3 regions of the Paraburkholderia unamae genome follow, and region 2 is predicted to be linked to each of the others. Evidence: riboswitches for the same ligand, from Rfam matches in the RefSeq annotation. Region 2 holds a riboswitch; each other region holds the start of a gene.
What was found. A riboswitch is a leader RNA that binds a small molecule or an ion and turns the genes downstream of it on or off. The one in region 2 is predicted to bind cobalamin.
Positions count from the first base shown of each region.

Region 1: linked by a shared signal. The riboswitch ahead of cobG (precorrin-3B synthase) and the one ahead of C7402_RS29695 (TonB-dependent receptor domain-containing protein) in region 2 are both predicted to bind cobalamin.
Region 3: linked by a shared signal. The riboswitch ahead of cobW (cobalamin biosynthesis protein CobW) and the one ahead of C7402_RS29695 (TonB-dependent receptor domain-containing protein) in region 2 are both predicted to bind cobalamin.

Region 1 is NZ_QEOB01000005.1:130,067-135,407, forward strand. It holds gene C7402_RS12275 (precorrin-2 C(20)-methyltransferase) at 1-570, opposite strand, end outside; gene C7402_RS12280 (precorrin-8X methylmutase) at 571-1,197, opposite strand; gene cobG (precorrin-3B synthase) at 1,190-2,536, opposite strand; cobalamin riboswitch at 2,669-2,865, opposite strand; gene cbiE (precorrin-6y C5,15-methyltransferase (decarboxylating) subunit CbiE) at 2,976-4,199, shown strand; gene C7402_RS12295 (cobalt-precorrin-6A reductase) at 4,196-4,939, shown strand; gene cobM (precorrin-4 C(11)-methyltransferase) at 4,936-5,341, shown strand, end outside.
Region 2 is NZ_QEOB01000016.1:33,725-39,065, reverse strand. It holds gene C7402_RS29695 (TonB-dependent receptor domain-containing protein) at 1-1,532, opposite strand, end outside; cobalamin riboswitch at 1,640-1,821, opposite strand; adenosylcobalamin (AdoCbl) riboswitch at 1,967-2,059, shown strand; gene C7402_RS29690 (porin) at 2,311-3,414, shown strand; gene C7402_RS29685 (hypothetical protein) at 3,476-3,787, shown strand; gene C7402_RS29680 (acid phosphatase) at 3,824-5,341, opposite strand, start outside.
Region 3 is NZ_QEOB01000005.1:116,495-121,835, reverse strand. It holds gene cobN (cobaltochelatase subunit CobN) at 1-1,869, opposite strand, end outside; gene cobW (cobalamin biosynthesis protein CobW) at 1,896-2,987, opposite strand; cobalamin riboswitch at 3,208-3,476, opposite strand; gene C7402_RS12235 (cobalamin biosynthesis protein) at 3,610-4,065, shown strand; gene cobO (cob(I)yrinic acid a,c-diamide adenosyltransferase) at 4,114-4,716, shown strand; gene C7402_RS12225 (cobyrinic acid a,c-diamide synthase CobB) at 4,721-5,341, shown strand, end outside.

The DNA of each region.
Region 1 (5,341 bases), on a different contig from region 2:
CTTGTCGAAGTTGCGGCCCAGCTTCATGATGACGGCGGCGTCCGCTTCAACGAGGCGGCGGCGCAGTTCGTCTTCGGGCAGCACGCCCGAGAGTACCGAAAGGCTCTGGTTGCGGTACACAAGCGGCACGCCCAGCACCGCCGCGCCGCCCAGCATCGAGCACACGCCAGGCACGACTTCGGCCTCGTAGCGCGCGGCGAGCCGGTCGTGCAGGTACATGTACGAGCCGTAGAAGAACGGATCGCCTTCGCAGATCACGGCGACGTCGCGGCCCGCGTCGAGATGGCGCGCGAGGACTTCGGCCGCGCCGTCATAGAACTCGGCGATGATCGCTTCATAGGAAAGCGGCGGTTCGAGTGCTTCGGTCGTCACCGGGTAGACGAGCGGCAGGCGTTCCTGCTCCATGTCGAGATGATCTTCGACGATGCCGAACGCGTTGCCCTTCTTGCCTTTGGCCACGAAATATGCGACCACGGGCGCGGCCTTTAGCAGGCGCAGCGCCTTGAGCGTGAGCAGCTCGGGGTCGCCGGGGCCGACGCCGATGCCATGCAGACGTCCTTTACGGGTCATTTATTCGGTCTCCGAAGCGAGTGCGTTGACGGCGGCGGCGGCCATCGCGCTGCCGCCGCGGCGGCCGTGCACGACCACGAACGGCACGCCGTGGCGCTCGGCCGCAAGCTGTGCCTTGGACTCGGCCGCGCCCACGAAGCCCACGGGAAAGCCGAGAATGAGCGCGGGGCGCGGCGCGCCGGCCGCGATCATGTCGAGCAGATAAAAGAGCGCGGTGGGCGCGTTGCCGATCGCAACCACGCTGCCCGCGAGATGCGGCCGCCATAGTTCGAGCGCGGCGGCCGAGCGCGTGTTGCCGATCTCGCGCGCGAGTTCGGGCACGGCAGGGTCGTCGAGCGTGCAGATCACCGCGTTGTTCGCGGGCAAACGCGCGCGCGTGACACCGAAGGCGACCATTTTCGCGTCGCAGAGAATCGGCGCGCCTTGCGCGAGGGCTTGGCGGCCCGCCGCGCCCGCTCCGGCGGAAAACGCGAGATCGGCGGCGACGTCCACCATGCCGCACGCGTGGATCACGCGCACGGCGAGTTTTTCGAGGTCGGCGGGAATGTGCGAGAGGTCGGCTTCGGCGCGTATCGTCGCGAACGACTCGCGATAGATCGCCTGGCCGTCGCGGATGTAATCAGACATCGGGGGTGCTCCGGGGCCGCCGCGCAATGGCCTGCGCGGCGGCTTCGATGGTCAGGTTGGGCGCGACGAGTTGGCCGAAGCCGGGTGCAGCGTCGTCGCGCCGGTAGAGGTCGTAGTGCTCGGGCGCCTGCGCGAGCAGCGTGAACGGCGCGCGATGCGCGGCCGCGCAGGAGCGCTCGCAACCGCTCAGGTGGGCTTCGGCGTCGGCGGGCAGGAGGGCCGCGAGACGCTGCGCGTCGGCCTTCGTGTCCGCGCGGCTTTTCGCGCAGCCCGTCGAGCCCGTGCACGCGATGAGGCGCGCCAGCGGCGCGGCGCGCGTGCCAATGAGGCCGAGCACGCGCAGGTGTTCGAGCACGGCGGGCATTGCGCGCGCCGCCACGTTGGGCAGCAGCAGGCTTTGCCACGGCGTGATGCGCAGCGTCGCGTCGCCCGCTGCTTCAGCGAGGGCGGCGAGCGCGTGCAGGGTCGCGGCGTCGAGGCGGCCGAGCGCGGGCTGCGCACCCACGTAGCCGCTGCCGTCGGCGTGCAGCGCGTGCGCGCCGAGGCGTAGGTCGGCGTCGCTCGCGTCGCGCCGCCAGGTTCGCAGCGCGGCGTCGTCGCGCATCAGCGAGAATTTGCCGTGCTGCTGTGCGCGGTGCAGCAGCGCTTCGAGTCCGTGCGCGACCAGCACGCCGCGCATGCGCGTGATGTCCGCGCCGGCGAGATCGAGGAACGCATGCAGCAACGCGCGTATCGAGCCGCACACATCGTCGGCGGCGAGCACGCCAATCGGCGCTTCGGTGGGGCAGCCGGCCAGGCCCGCCGCGAATCGCAGCGTCGCGCCATGCCGTTGCGCGGCGAGCCAGATGTCGTGCGGATGCTCCCGCATCGCCATGCGCTCGCCGCCGTCGATCAGCAGCGCGAACTTCGGCGAAAGCGCAGCAAAACGCGCCTCGCGTTGCATCATGTCGATGAGCGCGGCGGCGAGCGTTGTCGTGTCGCAGGCGGCGGGGTCGAGGCCCGCCAACGGGCTCAGCATCACGTTGCGCAATTCGTCGGCGGCACAGGCGCGTTCGATCGCGCTCGTCGCGTCCACGCCGGCCGGGCCCAGACCCGCGCCGATCAGCGCGGCGCTCAACGCCGCTTCTTCGCCCGCGCGCACGCCGCGAATCTGCATGTTGGCGCGGTTCGTCAGTTCGAGCACGCCGCTCGCGTGCGCCAGCGCGGCGTCGGCCAGCGCGCGCGCCTGGGCAGCGTGCAGCACGCCGCCGGCCAGACGGATGCGGCACAGACCGCCGTCACGCGCCGCGACCACGCGCACGAGCCCCGGGCACGCCGATGGGCGGAGCGCGGCCAGCATGGCAAGGGGCGAGTCGGGCGTTGATTCGTGTGTCAAGGGAATATCGGGTAAGCATGGCACGTGCGGCGCGCAACCCGCGTGGCAAGCGGGAAAACGGCCGCTATATCGGTACACCCCGCCCGATATGGGTTCGTGCGAACAGTTCGGCCGGCAGGTCTCCTGGCTCGCAGGTCGTGGGCCGCATCGGCCTTCCCGGTAAAACCAGTGGCGCGGGTGGATGCGGTCTCGCTGCTTACAGTCGCGGGGGCGGCCACAGCGTGCTGTGTTCCCTTTTTTTGCGGCCCGGAGTCAGCGCTTCGGCGCTTGGCTCCGGTCTCACGCAAAGTTGCCTTAACGGCGCCGGCGGACACGGTATTATGCCCGTTTTCAGGCGCGCTCCGCCCGGCAAAGGGGCGTGCGCGCGAGATGTCGCAGAGCGATGAGCAACGACGGAGAACGAATGCAGGGCAGGCAGGCATGGCTGACGGTGGTGGGAATCGGCGACGAGGGTTACGCGGGGCTCGTGCGCGACGCCCGGCGCGCGCTTTTCGACGCGGCCGTGGTGACGGGCGGCGCGCGTCATCTCGCGATGCTGCCGTCGCGCGTGCGCGCGCGGCGCGAACCGTGGCCGCAGCCGTTCAGCGTCGAGGCGCTGCTCGCGCATCGCGAATCGAATCTGCCCGTGTGCGTGCTCGCGAGCGGCGACCCCATGCTGTTCGGCGTGGGCGCGACGCTCGCGCGCCACGTGACGCCCGGTGAAATGCGCGTGCTGCCCGCGCCTTCGTCGCTTTCGCTTGCGGCGGCGCGCCTTGGCTGGGCGTTGCAGGACACGGCGACGGTCTCGCTCGTCGGCCGTCCGCTCGACGCGCTGCGCCGCCATCTGTACACCCGCTCGCGCGTGCTCGCCTTGAGCTCGGACGGGCGCACGCCTGCGGCGCTCGCCGCGTTGCTGAGCGAGGCGGGCTTTGGCGCGACGCGCCTCGCCGTGTTCGAGCATCTGGGCGGCGCGTGCGAGCGCCGCATCGACGGCCGCGCCGACGCGTGGCACGTCGAAGAAGCCGCCGCGCTCAATCTGGTCGCGTTCGAATGTACGAGCGAAGCCCCGGCGCACACGCACGGCTGGACGCTCACGCCAGGTCTGCCCGACGACGCCTACCGCCATGACGGCCAGCTCACGAAGCGCGACGTGCGCGCGCTCACGCTCGCGCGCCTCGCACCTACGCCCGGCGCGCTGCTGTGGGACGTGGGCGCGGGCAGCGGCTCGATCGGCATCGAGTGGATGCGTTCGCATGCGGCCTGCCGCGCGATCGCGATCGAGGCGCATGCGCAGCGCCAGCGTTTCATCGAGCACAATCGCGCGGCGCTCGGCGTGCCGGGCCTGCAACTCGTGGCGGGCCGCGCGCCCGATGCGCTCGCGGGCCTCGCCACGCCCGACGCCGTGTTCATCGGCGGCGGCGTGACCGCGCCGGGCGTGCTCGACGCGTGCTGGGCGGCGCTCGCGCCGGGCGGCCGGCTCGTCGCGAACGCGGTGACGCTGCAAAGCGAAGCGGCGCTCGTGGCGTGGCGTGCGCAGCATGGCGGCACGCTCACGCGCATCGGTATCGGCGAAGCGCAGCCGCTGGGGGGCTTCGACACGTGGCGCCAGGCGCTGCCCGTCACGCTCTACGAGGCCGTCAAGCCATGACGGCGCGCATCCTGCTGCTGGGCGGCACTGGCGACGCGCTGACGATCGCGCGCACGCTCGGCCCTGCGCATGTCTACTCGCTCGCGGGCCTCGGCCGCGTGCCCGCCGACCTCGCCTGCACGGTGCGCGTGGGCGGTTTCGGCGGCGCGGAAGGGCTCACGCGCTTTCTCGCGGACGAGCACATCGCGCTCGTTTTCGACGCCACGCATCCGTATGCCGCGCAAATCAGCGCCAACGCGTCGCGCGCCTGCGAAGCGGCAAACGTGCCGTACTGGGCGTTGCGCCGCGCGCCCTGGCAACCGCAGGCCGGCGACAACTGGCGCATGGTGAGCGGCTGGGCGGGCGTGACCGAAGCGCTCGCGCCGTTCGCGCGGCCGCTTTTCACGCTCGGTCGCGAGCCGCTCGCGCATCTGGACGAGGTGCCCGAGTCGCAGCACTGGACGATCCGTTGCCTCGACGCCCACCCCGGCCACGCCCGCGCACGCGTGATCGATGCACGCGGGCCGTTTACGCCCGAAGGCGAGCGCACGCTTTTCACCGGGGCGCGCATCGACGTCGTGGTCAGCAAGAACAGCGGTGGGGCGGCCACGGAAGCGAAGCTCGCGGTCGCGCGCGAAATGGGTCTGCCCGTGGTGATGATGCGGCGGCCGACATTGCCGGACGCGCAACGCGAATTCGCCTCGGCGCAAGCCGCGCTCGAGGCGCTCGCGCACTACACTCAGCGGAGTTTCAACGCATGACAGTTTTCTTCATCGGCGCGGGTCCGGGCGACCCCGAGCTGATCACCGTGAAGGGCCAGCGCCTCGTGCGCAGTTGCCCGGTCATCCTCTATGCGGGGTCGCTCGTGCCGCCCGCCGTGCTCGAAGGCCACCGCGCGCACAAGGTGGTGGACACCGCGCCGCTCACGCTCGACGAGATCGTCGCCTTGCTCGAAGACGCGCATGCACAGGGGCTGGACGTCGCACGCGTGCATTCGGGCGACCCCTCGCTCTATGGCGCGATCGGCGAGCAGATCCGGCGCTTGCGCATGCTCAGCATTCCTTATGAAGTCGTGCCCGGCGTGACCGCGACCGCCGCTTGCGCCGCCGCGCTCGGCAGCGAACTCACGTTGCCCGGCATCTCGCAGACGCTGATTCTCACGC
Region 2 (5,341 bases):
ATGCCCTGAATATGCGCGCGGCCCACGTTCACGGGCAGGAAGGTCTGCGAGTCGTAGGTGATGAGGTCGTGCACGCGCGTGTCGTACACGGCCGCCGTGAACGTGCCGTACGACGTGGCGGCGTCGAGCGCGGCTTCCACCGAGTCGCTGCGCTCGGGTTGCAGGTTCGGATTCGAGTAGCCGGGGTAATACAGGTCGTTGAACGTCGGCAGGCGGAACGCGTTGCCGTACGACACGCGCGCCGTGTAGACCGGCGTGATCGCCCATGCGAGCGCGACGTTGCCCGTGTTGACCGACTGCCCCTGCACGACCTCGTGGCGGCCCGCGAGAAACAGCGTGAGCGGCCCGAGCGTGGTCGACTGATGCAGCGAGACGGCGGAGTCGTTGCGCGCGGGCACGCCGTTCGGAATGTCCACGGGCAGGAACGCCAGTTCGCGCGTGTAGTCGTAGGCGAGCTTGGTCTCGCCGCTGAGCGGCTGGCCGAACAGCGTGTGCCCGGTTTCCTGGTGCGTGATCGACGTGGAGGTGGAAAAGCGCGTCGAGTCGATCTCGTCGGTGGGAATCGTCGGGTCGTTCGAATAGAGGAACTGACGATCGGTCGCGTAGCCCACGGACTGGTCGAACTGCGTGGTCGGCGTGATGTCGAGATGGAACGCCAGGCCCGTCGTGAGCTGGTTGTCGCGCTGCCGGTCGTTGCCGCCGAGGTTGTCGTAGGAGAGATCGGAGCGGTGGTACAGCGCGAAGGTCGAAATCGACCAGTTGTCGTGCGCGTAGCCGAGGCGCGCGTCCAGGTTCTGCGCGTGATACGGGTTGCGGCCGTTTTCGTGGCCGTAGGCCCACGGCTGTGTCGCGTCGATCCCGGCCGTGTTGTAGTCGTGGAGGCCTAGCGAGTAGGTAAGGCCGCTGAGCGCCGCAAGCGGGCCGGTGGAGGGGATCGTGCCGGAGGTGCGCAACTGCGTGTCGAAGGTCTTGTTCGAGCCGCCGCCGAACGACACCGTGGTCTGGTTCGGCTGATTCGACGCGTGGCGCGTGAAAAGCTGCACAACGCCGCCCACGGCGTCCGCGCCGAACGAGGCGGCGGCGGGGCCGGAGATCACTTCCACGCGGTCGAACGCGCTGGTCGGCAGGTCGGCCCACTCGGCCGTGCCCGTGGTGGAGGAGCCCACGCGGATGCCGTCGATGAACACCGCCACCTGGCTTGCCGACGAGCCGCGAATGCTCACGGCCGAGTAAGCGCCCGGGCCGCCGCTTTGCGAGACGCTCACGCCCGGCAGCGCGGTGAGCGCCTGCGCGATGCTCGGGTCGATGGGGGAGACGCGCTCCAGGTCTTCGCGCGTGAGGACCTGGGTGCTCGCGTAACGCTGGTCGAACGACTGCGGCAAATGCTGCGTGTCGCCCGTCACGAGAATGTTGGGCAGCGTGGCGTCGTCGTCGGGCTGCCGGGTTGGCGCGGACGATGCGCCGGCCGCATGCGCGGCTTGCCATGCGCAGGCCAGCACGGCGGACGTGAGAACGAGATGGCGGAACTTCATGAGGCGGTGGCTGGAAACAGCTCCTGAATACGGGCTGTCCGTGCAACGGGCGACCGCCCACCTGGATGGGCGGCGCTTGCGCATTGGGGCACCCCGCCCGCTGCGGCTGCTGGACTCGGCTGATGGCAGGTCTCCTGGCTTGCGGGTCGACGTCCGCTGCCGGCCTTCCCGGTTTCCCAGTGGCCTGCTCTGGCATGGACTCGCCGTTCACAGTTGCGGGGGCAGCCGCAGTCTCACACTGCGTTCCCTTTTGATCCCGTCGCCGGGAACCATCAGCGCGCAAGGGTAATGGCCGCGTATTCGGCGCGTCAACCATTCGTGCGCGGGGTGTGGCGAAAATGCCCGGTTTGGCCTGCGCCACGACTTCCGCTATGCTTTCAATTGCTTTTCGCGCGGCGGGCCTCGTCCCGGTCGCGGAAAGTGCAACACGAGCGGAACGCAGCAGGGAAGCCGGTGGGAATCCGGCACGGTCGCGCCACTGTGACTGGCACGCGGCAACGCGCCAGAAGTCAGACCTCGCTACGTTCTTTCCACGACGCAAACCAGGGCGCGTAACCCGAGGAGCCGTTCATGCACACCCCCATCTCACCGAGCGACCGGGCAGCCCGGCCGCGACCGCCTGGCGCCGCACGCGGCCAAAAACCGCACGCTGCGGGGCGCGGGTCCGCCCTGTCATAGCGAGCCGGATTACGACGTTTCAGACACCTCGCCGCGCAGAGCGAGGGCTGACAACGCTCGTCCGTACCCCTCCCCACAACGAAAAAGAGCGGACTCCGCCATGAATAAAACTCCCTTCACCGTCCTCGGCGGGACGGTACTGGCATTCGCAAGCACCGGCGCGTCGGCGCAGGAAATGACGCTGTATGGCGAGATCGACGCGAGCGTCGCCTACGTGAGCGACGTGGGCGGCCGCGCGCAATATCGCGCGGGCTCGGGCCTGATCGACGGCAGTTTCTGGGGCCTGCAAGGCAAGGAAGACCTGGGCGGCGGCAATGCCGCGGTCTTTCGCCTCGAACGCGGCTTCTCGGTCACGAGCGGCGAGTCCGTCGACGACCACCCGTTCTACGTGGGCCTCGCGTCGGAGCGCTTCGGCGCGCTCACGCTCGGCCGCCAGTACGACACGATGCACGACTATTTCGCGCCCTACGTGCTCACCGGCGGCACGGGCGGCACCACCTTCGCGCATCCGTTCGACAACGACAACGCCAACAACTCGTGGCTCGCCTCGAACGCCGTGAAGGTTGCGAGCGCAACCTATGGCGGCTTCAGCGCCGGGGCGATGTATGCGTTCTCGAACACGGCGGGGCGCTTTGCGCAAAACCGCGCCTACGGCTTCGGCGCCCATTTCGACGGCGGGCCGTTCAATGCGGGTGTGGCGTGGATGCATCTCGACGGGCGCGGCGAGTCGCCGCTGGGCGCGTACGACACGTCGGTGCTGCCGGGCGCGGGGCTCGTGCCGACCGAAGTCGCGGTGCAGCGCGAAGACATGATCGGCGCGGGCATGAGCTATGTGCTCGGCGATGTCACGCTGGGCGCGGCGTGGTCGCGCTCGATCCGCTCGGGCATGAGCGAGGCCGAAGGCGGTGGGCCGCTGCCATCCGGCGCGTTCAGCAACTACGAAGTCAACGCCGTGTGGCAGGCCACGCCCGCTCTTTCGCTGGCGGGCATGTACGCGTACACCGGGGCTTCCTCGGCCAATGCGGCGCACTGGCATCAAGGCGCGGTGCAGGCCGTCTATCAGCTTTCGAAGCGCACCGACGTGTATAGCGAGGCGGTGTATCAGCGCGCGTCGTCAGGGGCGCTCGCGATGATCAACACCTGCGACGCGTCGGGCGGGCGCAACCAGCTGCTCGTGGCGGCCGGTGTGCGGCACCACTTCTGATGCGGCGCGATCAGCCAACCTGCCGCGCCGGTCCGCCGCGCGAACCGCATGGGTGCATGACATGAGAACCGTGGACAACGAAGCCGTGACGCGGCTGCTGGGCGAACTCGAAGCCGGCAGCGACGACTGCTGGGATGTGTATGAGGAAGTGGGGCGCATCGTGGTGGCGCGGCTCGTCGAGAGCGACTGGCGCGCGCTTCAGGACATCGCGCAGGCATGGATGGCGAGCGCCGCCGAGCAGGGGCGGCTTGCCGACACGCCGCCCGCTTCGCGCGACTACGAGACGAACGAGGCGCGCGCGAACGAGGCCGACGCGGTGCTGTGCTCGGTGATCGTGAGCGCGGTGTTCGGCGCGCCGCCCGTGCGGCATTGAGGCGGCGCGCCATCCGGTCACTCGTCGCTCAAGGCATTACGATGCAGAGAGCTTGATGGCAACGCCGGTCGAGGAATACACGGGCGTCGCCTTGAAGCCGTCCACCGTGACCGTTGCGAACTTCACCGACGCGCCGCTGCCGTCGATCACGTCGATCGTGTCGCCGGCCTTCGGCGTGTAGCCGTTCACGAACTTCACGTGCAGCGTGCCGCCCGCCACCGTGAGCTGGCCGCCCACGCGCAGGCGTCCGCCGCCGTTGCCGTCGAGGTCGAGTTCGAGCGTCGTGTTGTCGAGCTGCGTGTATTTGCCCGTGACCGTCAACGGCGCGCTCGTCGCCACGCTCACGCTGCCGCCGCTGCCCACGTACACGTCACCCTTGCCGAAGGCCGTGGCCGATGCGGCCGCGAGCACGCCGCCGCCCACCTGCGAGCCGCCCGTATAGCTGTTGTTGCCCGCGAGCGTGAGCGTGCCGCTGCCTGCGAGCGTGAGCTTGCCCGAGCCGCCGATGTCGTTGCGCCAGGTGTCCGCGGCGTTGAAACCGCCCTGCGAGGCATCCATCGAAACGGCCACGTTGCCGTTGAATGCGCCATAGCCGTCGGCGGCGCCGAACATGTTCAGGCGGCCCCAGCCTTCGGCGTCGTCCATCACCGGGTAGCCCGAGGCGATTTCCGTGGTCTTGAGCACGACGCGGCGCTGGTCGGCGCTCAGGTACGGAAAGCGCGTTTCGAGCAGCACTTCCGCGCCCTTGGGCACCACGGGCGGCGCTTCGGTCGATTCGATCTGGCCGAAGCCGAAGGTCATGCGGCGCGCAAACGCCGACTTGTTGGTCGCGTAGTCGGCAAAGCGGTCCGTCGTCGCCGTGCCCGAATGCGCGTAGCTCGCGAAGCTCGTCGCGTCCGTGCTGGTGGCCTGCATGAGCGCGCTGTGCGCCTGCGCGTAGGCCGCGCTCTTGAGCGTGGCGTTCGCGGGGTCGTAGAGATTCGCGGCGGTGGCGGCGAGCGCGAACATGCGCCCGCCGATCACGTCGAGCGGCGAATGCATGCCCGCGAGAATGCGGTTCTCGCCGAGTTCGAGACCGCGGCTCGCCATTTCCTGATAACGCTCGGGCACGAGATACGCCATCGTCATCGCGTCGCGCATGGCTTCGGCCTCGTGGCCGCTGATAAAGCCGCCGTCCGTCGAAGGCGTCGTGCTAATGGCCGGTACGAGCGTGGGATCGACCACGACGCTCGTGCTCCAGCGGAACGGCCGCGCGTACTTGTAGAAGCGCTTGGCGGGCTCGGTGGAGGCGTTGTTGCCCATCGTGTTGAGCAGGTCGACCACCTTGCCGAAGGTCGCGTTGCTCGTGCTGCCCACGCCGATGTTGTTGCCCGAGTCGTTGTAGAGCACCGAAGTCGCGTTCGCGGGAATCGAGGTGATGCTCGTGGTTTGCTGCGCGGCGGCGCGCCAGGCGGCGGTGAGCGGGCCCATGCCGTCGGTCACGCTGTAGCCCTTGCCGCGGCGGTCGTCGTAGTAGGCCGCGTCGGCTTGCGCCTGGGTGCGCTGGGTCGTTGC
Region 3 (5,341 bases), on a different contig from region 2:
TTGCAGCGGGCCGTAATTCTCGGCGCGCGTGAGCGGCGGCATCAGGTGATCGACGATCACGGCCTGGGCGCGGCGCTTGGCCTGGCTGCCCTCGCCGGGATCGTTGACGATGAACGGATACAGGTGCGGCAACGGCCCGAGCGCCATGTCGGGCCAGCAGGTGTCGGCGAGCGCCACGCTCTTGCCAGGCAGCCATTCCAGATTGCCGTGCTTGCCCACGTGCGCGATGGCGTCGATGCCGAACGTCTCGCGCAGCCAGAAGTAAAACGCGAGGTACGCGTGCGGCGGCACCAGTTCGGCGTCGTGATAGTTCGCGTAGGTGTCGTCGCCGCGCGAGCGCGAAGGCTGGATGCCGACGAACACCTGGCCGCAACGCCAGCCCGCGATCATGAAGCGTCCGCGCCGCACAGTGGGGTCGTCTTCCGGAGCACCCCAGCGCGCGATCAGCGCGTTTTGCGCCTGCGCCGGGAGTTGCGAGAAGCGCGCGCGGTAGTCGTCGAGAGAAAGGCTCTGCCACGCGGGACGCAGCGCGCGCGTGTCGGGATCGTTCGTCACGCCCTGCGTGAGCATGCGCATGAGCGCGTCGCTGTCTTCGGGCACGTCGCTCACGCGATAGCCTTCGTCGCGCAGCATGCGCAAGATGCCGACCACCGAAGCCGGCGTGTCGAGCCCCACGCCATTGCCGATGCGCCCTTCGCTCATCGGATAGTTCGCGAGCACGAGCGCGAGCTTCTTCTCTTCGTTCGGCAGGCCGCGCAAGCGGCACCAGCGGCGCGCGAGTTCGGCAACGAACGCCACGCGCTCGACATCGGGCTGATAGCGCACGACGTCGACCTGCGTGTGCTTGCAGTGATACGCGAGCCCCTTGAAGCTGATCGCGCGCGTGATCACGCGGCCGTCCACCTCGGGCAGCGCGATATGCATGGCGATGTCGCGCGAATTCAGCCCGTGATTGTCGTTCACCCAGTCTTCGCGATTGCCGCCGCTCAGGATCACCTGGAGCACGGGCGCGTCGCCCGCGAGCGCGAGCGGCTCGGGGTCGTCCAGCGACGAAGCGGCAAACGCCGTGGTGTTGAGCACGAGCGCAACGTCGTGCTCGGCCGCGAGTTGATCGAGCACGTCGCGGCTCAAGGCGTCCTTGAGCGAGGTGATCGCAAGCGGCAGCGGGTTCATGCCGCGCGCGAGCAGCGCGTCGATGAGCGCGTCGAACGCGGCCGTGTTCGCGGCCTGCAAATGCGCCTTGTAAAACAGCAGCGCGACCACGGGCGCGCCGGGTTGCCAGCGCGCGCGCCATTCGTCGATGGTCGCGACGTCGCGCTGCGGGCAGTAGAGCGCGGCGGCCGGCAGCACGACAGGCGGCGCGGGCTCGCTGCCCCACCCGAACGTGCGCCACGCGAGCGCGCGCAAAAACGATTCGGCGTTCGCCGCGCCGCCTTCGCGCAGGTAGCGCCACAACAGACGGCAAAACTCCGGCTCTGCACGGCTCTTGGCGATGAGGTTGGGATCTTCCTGCAAGTCGCCGGAAAACATGGCGAGCAGTTGCCCACGACGCTGCGCAAGCGACACCACCTGCTCGATGCCATAAGGCCAGTAGGTCTCGCCGCCCAGATGATCGACCACCACCACGCGCGCGTGCTGCAACACGTCGTCGACGTAGAAGTCCACCGACGCGGGCTGGCGCAGATACGTGACGTTCGCGAGCCGCACGCTCGGGAAGCCTTCGGGCAGGCGCGGCACGACGCTCGCGAGCAAGGCGAGCGTCGTGTCCGCCGAACTCAGCACGACGATCTCGGCGGGCTGCTGGTCGATGCGGATAACGCCCTGGGTGTCGTCGACGAAACCACCCGGCGTGGTGCGCAGCAGATGCATGTTGCGGCCTTGTCTTGCTCAGCGTTTCACTTCGCGCCGGCGGTCTGCACGCTCGCCAATGCCGCGTCGAATGCGGCTTGCAGCGCCACGCCGTCGAGGTCTTCGCCAATCAGCACGAAGCGGCTCGCGAGCGGCTGCGCTGCGCTTTCCTGCGCGTTCCAGCGGCGATCGAAATAGCTGTCGAAACGGCGGCCCACGCCTTGAATCACGAGACGCATCGGCGCGCCCGGCAACGCCGCGAAACCCTTCACGCGATAGATCGTGTGCGCGTCGACGAGTTGTTGCAGCGCCTCGATCACGGTCTCGCGCGAAAGCGCCGCGCCCGACACCACCACCGAATCGAACTCGTCATGGTGATGATCGGGATCGTCGGCGGAACCGTGATGGTCGTGGCGCAGATGAATGCTCTCCTCCGAAGCCGCTTCGAGCCCGAGCAGCGTATGCAGGTCGAGCTTGCCGTGCTGCGCGCGCACGATCTTCACCTGCTGCGGCAGTTCTTCGCGCAGCTCTGCGATGAGCGCGTCCTGGCCCGCTTCGTCCAGCAGGTCGGTCTTGTTGAGGATGACGAGATCGGCGGCCGAAAGCTGGTCTTCGAACAGCTCGTGCAGCGGCGACTCATGATCGAGATTCGGATCGGCGCGGCGTTGCGCGTCCACGGCCTGCGGGTTTTCGGCGAACTGGCCGCTCGCGGCGGCGGGGCCGTCCACCACGGTCACGACCGCATCGACGGTGAACGCGTTGCGGATCGACGGCCAGTTGAACGCCTGCACGAGCGGCTTGGGCAGCGCGAGACCCGAGGTTTCGATCAGCACGTGATCGATCTCGCCGCGGCGCTCGAGCAGTTTTTCCATCACCGGGAAGAACTCTTCCTGCACGGTGCAGCACAGGCAACCGTTCGCGAGTTCGTAGAGCTGGCCTTCCGTTTCGTTGCCGTTCTCGTCGCAGCCAATGCCGCAGCCGCGCAGGATCTCGCCGTCGATACCGAGTTCGCCGAATTCGTTGACGATGACCGCGACGCGCAGGCCGCCCGCGTGCTGGAGAATGTGGCGCAGCAGCGTGGTTTTGCCGCTGCCGAGAAAGCCCGTCACGATCGTGACCGGAATCTTGCGCATTTGCATGAGGTGCTCCTTTTGGCGCCATGCCGGGTGATGGGCGCGGTGCGTCGCGCTGGCCGTTCGTGCGGGTGTCGTGCGCGCGAGCACACGCGTGCGTTGCTGCGCCCTGACGCAAAGTAGCGCAACGATTCAACCTGCCGGGGACGAACGACCAGAGACGCGCCACGGGCCACGCCCGGCTGACGCATGAAAATCACGGACCCGGCACCGCATCCCCGCACCGCGAATCCCACGTATCTGGCCGGTATCCGGACTGACGAAACGCCGCTTCGCCTTCCCGCGCGGGCGGCCTTGCGGCCGGCTCGCACAGTGGCGTGGACTGCTTGAAGCATGGAAGCGGCTTGCAGCGTTCGTGCGAACGCCGCGCTCGTTGTACCGTTGCGGGTGCAGTTCAGGTTGGCCATGCCCCAGGCGGGATGGCTCCCTGATTCCCGTTTAACTGCGCACGCAGAATGAATCGCGCGCGCGAGCACCAGAGTGCGTGCGAGTGTAGGCGTGGCTTGCTTGCGCGTCAAGGAAGGCGTGGGAAGCCGCAAAGGCGTGTGCTATCGTAGCGCGCATCCGGCCAACGCCGGGCCACGATGGTTTTACCTCTCCGGTCACGCCCAGGATCGACGCGCCCGCCGTGAATCTTGCCCACATTCGCCCTTCATTCGAGACCGCGCAAAGCGCGCCGCCGCTCGTGCTGGGCATCGGCTGCAAGCGCGGCGTGACGCTCGCGCAAGTTGAAGCGGCCGTGTGCGCCGCACTCGGCGCGTGGCCGCTCGAACGCGTAACGGCCGTGGCCACGCTCGACGCGAAGGCCGACGAACCCGCGTTGCGCGCGTTCTGCGCGGCCCATGCGCTGCCGCTGCGCACGAACACGCGCGAGCAGATCGCGGCGACGCCGACGCTTGCGCCACCTTCCGCCGCGGCGCAAGCGCAATTCGGCGTGCAAGGCGTATGCGAACCCTGCGCCCGGCTCGCGGCGAGCGGCGGTCCGCTCGTGCGCGGCAAGCTCGCGCTCGAAGGCGTGACAGTCGCGGTCGCGATTGCGGTCGAGACCACGCGCCCGGCACAAGACACGGCGAAATCGCCCTGAAAATTCAGCCTCAACCTCATCACGAAACCCGATTCCCGACACCCGACGATGAAAACCGATTCCGAATCGCACCAACGCATGACGCAACGCCGCCGCGAGGGCCACGAGAAAAAACAGGCCGCCGCGACGCTCGAAAAAGGCCTGCTGATCGTCAACACCGGCAACGGCAAGGGCAAGAGCACGGCGGCGTTCGGCATGGCCGTGCGCATGCTCGGCCACGGCATGAAGCTCGGCGTGGTGCAGTTCATCAAGGGGGCGCTGCACACGGCCGAGCGCGACTTTCTCGGCAGCGTCGCGCACTGCGATTTCGTGACGATGGGCGATGGCTACACCTGGAACACGCAGAATCGCGACGCCGACATCGCCACCGCGCGCAAGGGCTGGGACGAAGCGAAGCGCATGATCGAGAGCGGCGACTACACGATGGTGATCCTCGACGAACTCAACACGGTGCTCAAATACGAATATCTGCCGCTCGACGAAGTGCTCGGCGTGATCGACTCGCGCGCGCCGCACGTGCATGTGGTCGTCACGGGACGCCATGCGCCCGACGCGCTCATCGAAGCCGCCGACCTCGTCACCGAAATGCGCCTCGTGAAGCACCCGTACCGCGAGCAAGGCGTGAAGGCGCAAAAGGGCGTGGAGTTCTAACGGCATGTGCGCAACGCTTGCCTGCCCCGCGCTTTTCATCAGCGCGCCCGCTTCGGGCCAGGGCAAGACCACGCTCACGGCGGGACTCGCGCGGCTGCACCGGCGCGCGGGGCGGCGCGTGCGCGTGTTCAAGACCGGGCCGGACTTTCTCGACCCGATGATCCTCGCGCGCGCGAGCGGCGCGCCCGTGCTCTCGCTCGACCTCTGGATGGTGGGCGAGCACGCGTGCCGGGCATTGCTCGCGCAGGCCGCGCGCGAAGCGGACCTGATCCTCATCGAAGGCGTGATGGGCCTCTTCGACGGCACGCCGAGCAGCGCCGATCTCGCAACGACGTTTGGCGTGCCGGTGGCGGCCGTCGTCAGCGCGAAGTCGATGGCGCAAACCTTCGGCGCGATCGCGTTCGGCCTCGCGCGCTTTCGGCCCGAGGTGCCGTTTCACGGCGTGCTGGCGAACCACGTCGGTTCGGCGCGCCACGCGCAGATGTTGCAGGAAGCACTGCCCGCCGACCTGCGTTGGCTGGGGCACGTGGCAAGCGAGACGACGATGGCGCTGCCCGATCGCCATCTCGGCCTGCATCAGGCAAGCGAGATCGACGACCTCGACGCGCGCATCGAACGCGCCGCC